One region of the Paenibacillus sp. FSL M7-0656 genome, then DNA from elsewhere that is predicted to be linked to it. Evidence: predicted binding sites of a transcription regulator. Region 1 holds the regulator's gene; the other holds the start of a gene.

What was found. The regulator CtsR, encoded in region 1, represses protease genes until heat stress. The targets are predictions, from matches to a motif close to ATGGTCAATAAAGGTCAAACA.
Region 2: the regulator CtsR is predicted to act here: its motif matches at 1,418-1,438, upstream of clpP (ATP-dependent Clp endopeptidase proteolytic subunit ClpP).

What each region holds. Positions count from the first base shown of each region.
Region 1 is NZ_JBBOOT010000001.1:5,047,979-5,051,400, reverse strand. It holds gene MHI01_RS22180 (protein arginine kinase) at 1-983, opposite strand, end outside; gene MHI01_RS22175 (UvrB/UvrC motif-containing protein) at 1,012-1,536, opposite strand; gene MHI01_RS22170 (CtsR family transcriptional regulator) at 1,568-2,029, opposite strand; gene MHI01_RS22165 (GNAT family N-acetyltransferase) at 2,491-3,422, opposite strand, start outside.
Region 2 is NZ_JBBOOT010000001.1:4,022,261-4,025,682, reverse strand. It holds gene MHI01_RS17805 (stalk domain-containing protein) at 1-565, shown strand, start outside; gene clpP (ATP-dependent Clp endopeptidase proteolytic subunit ClpP) at 733-1,329, opposite strand; tRNA gene MHI01_RS17795 (tRNA-Arg) at 1,506-1,580, opposite strand; gene MHI01_RS17790 (sugar-binding transcriptional regulator) at 2,007-3,032, shown strand; gene gap (type I glyceraldehyde-3-phosphate dehydrogenase) at 3,139-3,422, shown strand, end outside.

The DNA.
Region 1 (3,422 bases):
GTTTTCTGCAAAAATCCCGGCTGTGTCATCACATTCAATTCATTCATTACCGTGATGGACAGTCCATCCAACAATCCGAGATCCACGCCAAGGCGTACATCCGATAAGCGTTGTGCAGCTTCCTTGGAATCAACAATAGCTGCATGAGACAATATGCCATAAGAACGCATGACCCGATCCGTAATCCGAAGTCTGGAGTCGGTAATTAACCGTTCTCTCGCTGTACGTTCATGACCAATCATCTGTAACACAACACCATGCAGGTTCTCGATGACTTCCTGTTCGGTCTGTCCCAAAGTAATCTGGTTCGAGATCTGGAACAGGTTACCCATCGCCTCGCTACCTTCACCGTATATCCCTCTTACCGTCAATCCCACTTGGGAAACTGCGGTTAGAATACGGCCAATCTGTTGTGTCATCACCAGGGCAGGCAAGTGCATCATGACCGATGCTCTGACACCTGTACCTACATTGGTAGGGCAGCTGGTTAAGTATCCTCTGCGATCATCAAAGGCATAATCCACGTGCGCTTCAAAAGCATCATCTATTGCGGAAGCTTTCTCCCAGGCTTCTTTCACCTGAAACCCCGGATAGAGGCACTGGATACGAAGATGATCCTCTTCATTAATCATAATACTGACAGACTCATCCTCACTGAGAATAACCGCACCATTCCTGGATTCATTCGCAAGACTTGGACTGATGAGATGTTTCTCCACCAGCACCCGTTTGTCGAGTTCGTCAATATCGATCAGATCCAACGTATGAAAATCCCCAAAGGCATGAACGTCATCGTATTGAAGTACTTCGCTCAGCTTATTCAGCACCTCTTCCGATTGCTCATTGGAAGCCAGCATCGGAAACGGAACATGCTGAAGGTTGCGTGCAATCCGGACACGGCTGCTAATGACAATTTCGGAATCAGCCGCATCACTGCGCATCCAGTCGCTGAGCGCCTTCTCTGTAAAGCGCAGATTAGGCATTACGCATCCCTCCTACTCATGACAAACTTTACTCCTGAGCTATTCCTTTTTCAAGTCCTCTGATCTGGTCACGGATCTGAGCCGCCTCTTCAAATTCCTCTTGTGCGATGCTCTCTTGGAGCTCACGCTTCAGATCAGCAATTTGCCGTTTCACCTTGATGCGACCACCAGCTCGTGCAGGCACTTTGCCTACATGGGACGTATTACCATGAACCCGCTTGAACAAAGGATCCAGACGACTGTCAAAATATTTATAACATGAACTGCAGCCGAACCGGCCTATCTTACTAAATTGTGCGTACGTCATACCACACTCTTCACATTGAAGAGCTTTTGCAGGTGGTGTTCCTGCCGATCCACTTTTGCCGGCTGGATCAAAATCAAGCAATCCTGACAACAAGTTGTGAATGGAAAACCCACCTGCTGTTCCAGGGATCATTTCCCCTTTTTCACGGGCACATGACTCACAAATATGGAATTCCGTCTTCTCTCCATTTACGATCTTCGTAAAATGAAGTGTCGCCGGACGTTTATTGCATTCTTGGCACAGCATATTGATGTACCTCCTTTGACCCCGATAGTTTTCATTTACCGAGCAAAGATATTAACATCGCCTTCAACATTCTGGCACGAATTTGATCCCGGTAAGGAAGTTTGACCAATATAACCTCTCTAGATACAGCAGCTCGCATCAACCCGGCTTCCCGCTTGTTCAAGAAGCGCGCTTCTTCCAATTGATAGATCAGACCTTCGGCAGCTGTCTGCCCGATCTCTTCACCAATACTATGGTGCAAATGATTATGCAGAGCTGATTGGGCCGGTAATTCAATGCGCTGTATGCGAACATAACCACCACCGCCGCGTTTACTCTCTACCAGGTATCCCTTCTCGAGTGTAAAACGTGTGCTGATGACATAATTGATCTGGGAAGGTACACATGAGAATTGATCTGCCAGATCATTACGCTGAATTTCAACCATTCCTTCGGGACTTTCATGCAAAATACTCTTCAGATATCGTTCGATAATATCAGAGATATTACGCATCCAATCATCCTCCACTGTCTGAAACGTTAAGTCAATAAGGACCCACACGCCCCCACAGAGTACACCTTCTCTACCCATTTAACCAATCATGGAAACAGCGAATCTTGCTTCCACAGGTGCCAACAGGAGAGCGAAGGAAGCACGAAGGTCCTTTAATATTCCCTTGATCCTCCGATGAAATGAATCCCGTATATTGGCGATCATGCATCAGATTGTAGAAAGAAAGCTACTTAAGTATTAAACCTTTAGTTGACTTTGACTTTCTTTGACTTTATAACCATTATAGCATATTTTGTGGTTTTGCCAAGTGGGGTCACTATTCATTTTTTACGATTTTACACGAAATATTCCCCGGACACAAAAAAACCTCCCCAAAATTTCTGGAGAAGTCCATTTGTCTTTCATTCACGCCGTATTTCTATATAAGCTAATCAAGTTAAATGGAGCAGTGGGAATAGTCATCAGAAGAAATCGAGCAAATAGGTTTCCCGTTCAGGAATCGCTTGTTCCAAAGCCTTGATTGCTGTGTTCGGTCCGTGAATTCTTCCGATTCGTGCCATTTCCGTTGGTCTGCGATATCCCATCAGCACCGCGGTAAGGGATTGAATATCCACCTTAATGATCTGATCATCAGTAATTGGCTCCGATGTTTTCCATATGGACGCTGTTCCGTTCATTGCCACGTTTAATTGCCATACCCCTTCATTCCACGGAGCGTGGGCATCTTCTACCTGTAGAACAATCTGCACTGGTGAGTCCTGGCTTGCAAAGGGATACTGGGATATAAACTGCTCTACACTAACGATACGCGCCATAAAATAAGGTACAATCTCCTGCTGAATCCGTGGGTTATCCAATTGGAAGGCAAGCGTATCACTGGCAGGCGCCTGCAACGTAACTTCCTGGATCATGGAATCATGGTTAGCAATGAAGGTCCACAGCCCTTGCCTAGCCTCTTCATTCAGATAGATGATCTCTTTAATGGTAAACTTATTTTCCTTAACCTCATATAAAAGATAACCTTGTGCTGCATCAGCTTCATCGTAATATACAGCCTTCTGGCTGGTCCCATTAACAAGAACTGAATTCTCCCACCTTGCATCATCCCGGACCAGAGTTCCGTTATAACGCTCAGCATAAGCACTGTATACTTCCTTTAATATGCTGAGGCCTGGATCCCCACGCCGAATTGTTCCAGGTGTCGCTTTTTTCGAAGGCAAATGAGCTGTAGGTACTTTATAACGTTTAAATTCAACATACGTCTCCCATCCATACTTCCGATAGAAACCAAAAGAGAATGGATGCAAGAAAGATATACTCTGTTTGTTACGATTCATTTCTTCCAACGCATGCTTCAGCAGACCCGCTACCCAGCCTTTGCGTCTATACTCTG
Region 2 (3,422 bases), 1.0 Mb from region 1:
TCAATATCCGCAGGTGAGTGGACTTGCCAGCAAAGAAGCTGAAGCGGCGATCAACAAAGTGCTGAAAGACGAAGTGGATGCTTATGTAGCTGACTTCAAGAAACAGACATCTGAATTCGGCGGTGCAACAGCCAACCGTCCATATGCATTTGAGAGCTCCTATGTAGTGACGTACAACGAAAAAGGCGTGCTGGGACTCATTACACAACGATACGAAGATTATGCTGGCGCTCATGGTATGACATACCGTACGGGCCACACCTTTGCACTGGACACAGGTAAGGAGCTTACGTTAGATGATGTGCTGCAAAATAACAAAACCATGCGCGAGACGTTGAGTAAAAAAGTGGGTGAACAACTGAAAGCCCGCGGTGGATACCTCGACGGTTATAAAGGGTTGAATAAAGATCAAGATTTCTATGTGACACCAACGGGTGTAGTTGTGTTCTTCCAGTTGTATGAGTATACGGCGTACGCAGAGGGATTCCCTGAAATGCCATTTACGTATAAAGAGCTTCTCCCTAAAGGCACGGAACCTTTCAGTAATGTAAATGGAACCAAATAAAGAATCATTATTATGCACTCTTAAGTTTTCTTCCTTATAAAATGAAAAAAGAAGCCCCCATCATAATTATGATGAGGGCTTCTTCTCGTATAGACAACACAATTATATGTTGCTGATTACGTTAGGTGTTGATTATGTTAACGCATAGACCGTGGTCTACGTCACATTTAGATGCCTTGTGATCCTACGTTTTCGATGACTTTATCAATGATACCGTAATCGGCGGCTTCAGCAGCACTCATGAAGTAGTCACGATCTGTATCTTTCTCAATCCGCTCCAGCGGTTGACCTGAACGCTCAGAGATGATGCGGTTCAACGTATCACGCATTTTCAAAATGCGACGAGCACGGATTTCGATGTCAGAAGCCTGACCTTGTGCACCACCAAGTGGTTGGTGAATCATAATTTCACTGTTTGGTAATGCAAAACGTTTACCTTTTGCACCGGCATTCAACAAGAATGCACCCATGGAAGCCGCCATACCTACACAGATGGTAGATACATCCGGTTTGATGAATTGCATTGTATCGTAAATCGCCATACCGGCTGTAATCGATCCGCCTGGGCTGTTGATGTATAAGTGAATGTCTTTCTCCGGATCTTCCGCAGCCAGGAACAACATCTGTGCCATAATGGCATTAGCCACTACGTCATTAACATCGCTACCAAGGAAAATAATACGATCCTTCAGCAATCTGGAGTAGATGTCGTAGGCGCGCTCACCCCGGTTGCTCTGTTCAACGACCATTGGAATAAAACTCACGTGAAAAACCTCCTTGGAATGTAAATGTTATTGGTGTTTATACTTAAACTGTTACCGTATTACCCACATAATAAACAATTCCAAACAAAAAGTCAAAGAAAGTCAAACTAACTTGCAAAAAAAAGAAACCTTTCCGGTTTCATTGGTTAAATGGGTTATGAGCTGTTAAATAAAAATGGCGCGCCCGCCAAGAATCGAACTTGGATCTCAGGCTTCGGAGGCCTACGTCATATCCATTGGACCACGGGCGCACATTATGTGACAGCAATAATGATTATAGCTCATGAAATATTTAATTGCAAGCAGTTCGTTGTGGTATTGGTTTGGATTAACCTAAAAATGATCATGATGAAGAAGAGTGGATAAAGAGTGCATTTAAGTAAATGCTATTAGAGGTTTTGGACATGCTGTATGAAATGTGATTGTGAGCGATATGTAGATTGAATTCATTTGTTCCTTCTATATATGGTATGCGTGAGCTAGTCCTAGATCATGGAAGTCTAGGATTGTGAAAATAGGCGCGTACAAACGCTGCATGCGTGTCGAAATAACACGTTGAAACACTTGCATGTCACGTCAGTTTTAGGTAGAATAGACGTGGGACTTAAAAAGTTAACCCGGGACGTTTTAGGGCCACGAAAGAGAGCTTAGAACGAGAACTTGCGGGAGTGGAAAGCATGCGAACGATTTTAGAAGTACAAAAGCAGCTTCTGCCTGATCTCATGGATATCTTGAAAAAGAGGTATACGATTCTGCAACAGATCATGTTATCGGATGTGATCGGACGGAGAACGTTAGCTAATTCCATGCAGATGACCGAGCGGGTTCTGAGGGCTGAGACCGATCTGTTAAAGGCTCAGGGACTTATTGAAATTGACAGTGCAGGAATGAAGATCAGCGAGGCGGGGTATGATTTGCTGCAGCAGTTAGAGCCCGTAGCCAAAGAGCTGTTCGGATTATCCGAGCTGGAAGAGCGCATCAAGCAAGCATACGGTCTGCAAAAGGTAGTTGTGGTTCCTGGCGATTCGGACGTTTCTCCATTTGCCAAAAGGGAACTGGGCAGAGCCGGAGCGAAGGCTCTCGGCAATATCATGAGTGACAACGACGTTGTCGCCGTTACTGGCGGTTCAACAACGGCCGAAGTCGCAGAACAACTAAATCCGCCAACATCGCTCAAAGGTGTCTGGTTCGTACCAGCACGCGGTGGACTTGGAGAAAGCCTTGAAATTCAGGCTAATACGATCGCATCCACAATGGCAAAACGGGTAGGGGCGCAATACAAACTCCTGCATGTACCGGATTTGCTCAGTGATCATGCCTATGAATCATTAATCCAGGACCCTAGTGTTCAGGAGATTCTGCAGCTGATCAGGCAATCACGGATTGTTATTCATGGAATTGGTGATGCCGTAGAGATGGCTAAAAGACGCAAACTTGCGACGGAGATTATAGATGAACTTCAGGAGCAAGGGGCCGTATCTGAATCTTTCGGTTATTACTTTAATGATCAGGGTAAGGTGGTACATACCATGCTTACACTGGGTATGCGACTTCAGGATATTGAACGAACCGATGTTGTGATTGGAATTGCAGGTGGCAAAAGCAAAGCTGCTGCTATACATTCCGTGTTACGATTTGGTCAGGAAGATATTCTGATTATTGATGAGGCTGCTGCCGAAGTCATCGTTGCTGAAATGGAATAAGGTTCTACTTTGCATCACAACTATTGTTGTCTTGACGGACTTCACCGTCTGTCTTGAATATATAAGTTTCATAAAAAATTAATCAAAACTTGGGAGGAACTTACTCATGATTAAAGTAGGTATTAACGGTTTTGGACGTATTGGACGCTTGGCATTCCGCCGTATTCAAAATGTAGCAGGCATCGAGGTAGTAGCAATCAACGACTTGACTGACGCTAAAATGCTCGCTCATTTGCTCAAATATGATACAACTCAAGGTCGCTTCGATGGCGATGTTGAAGTACACGATGGCTTCTTCAAAGTGAACGGCAAAGAAGTTAAAGTATTGGCTAACCGTAACCCGGAAGAACTTCCTTGGGGCGACCTGGGCGTAGATATCGTTCTGGAATG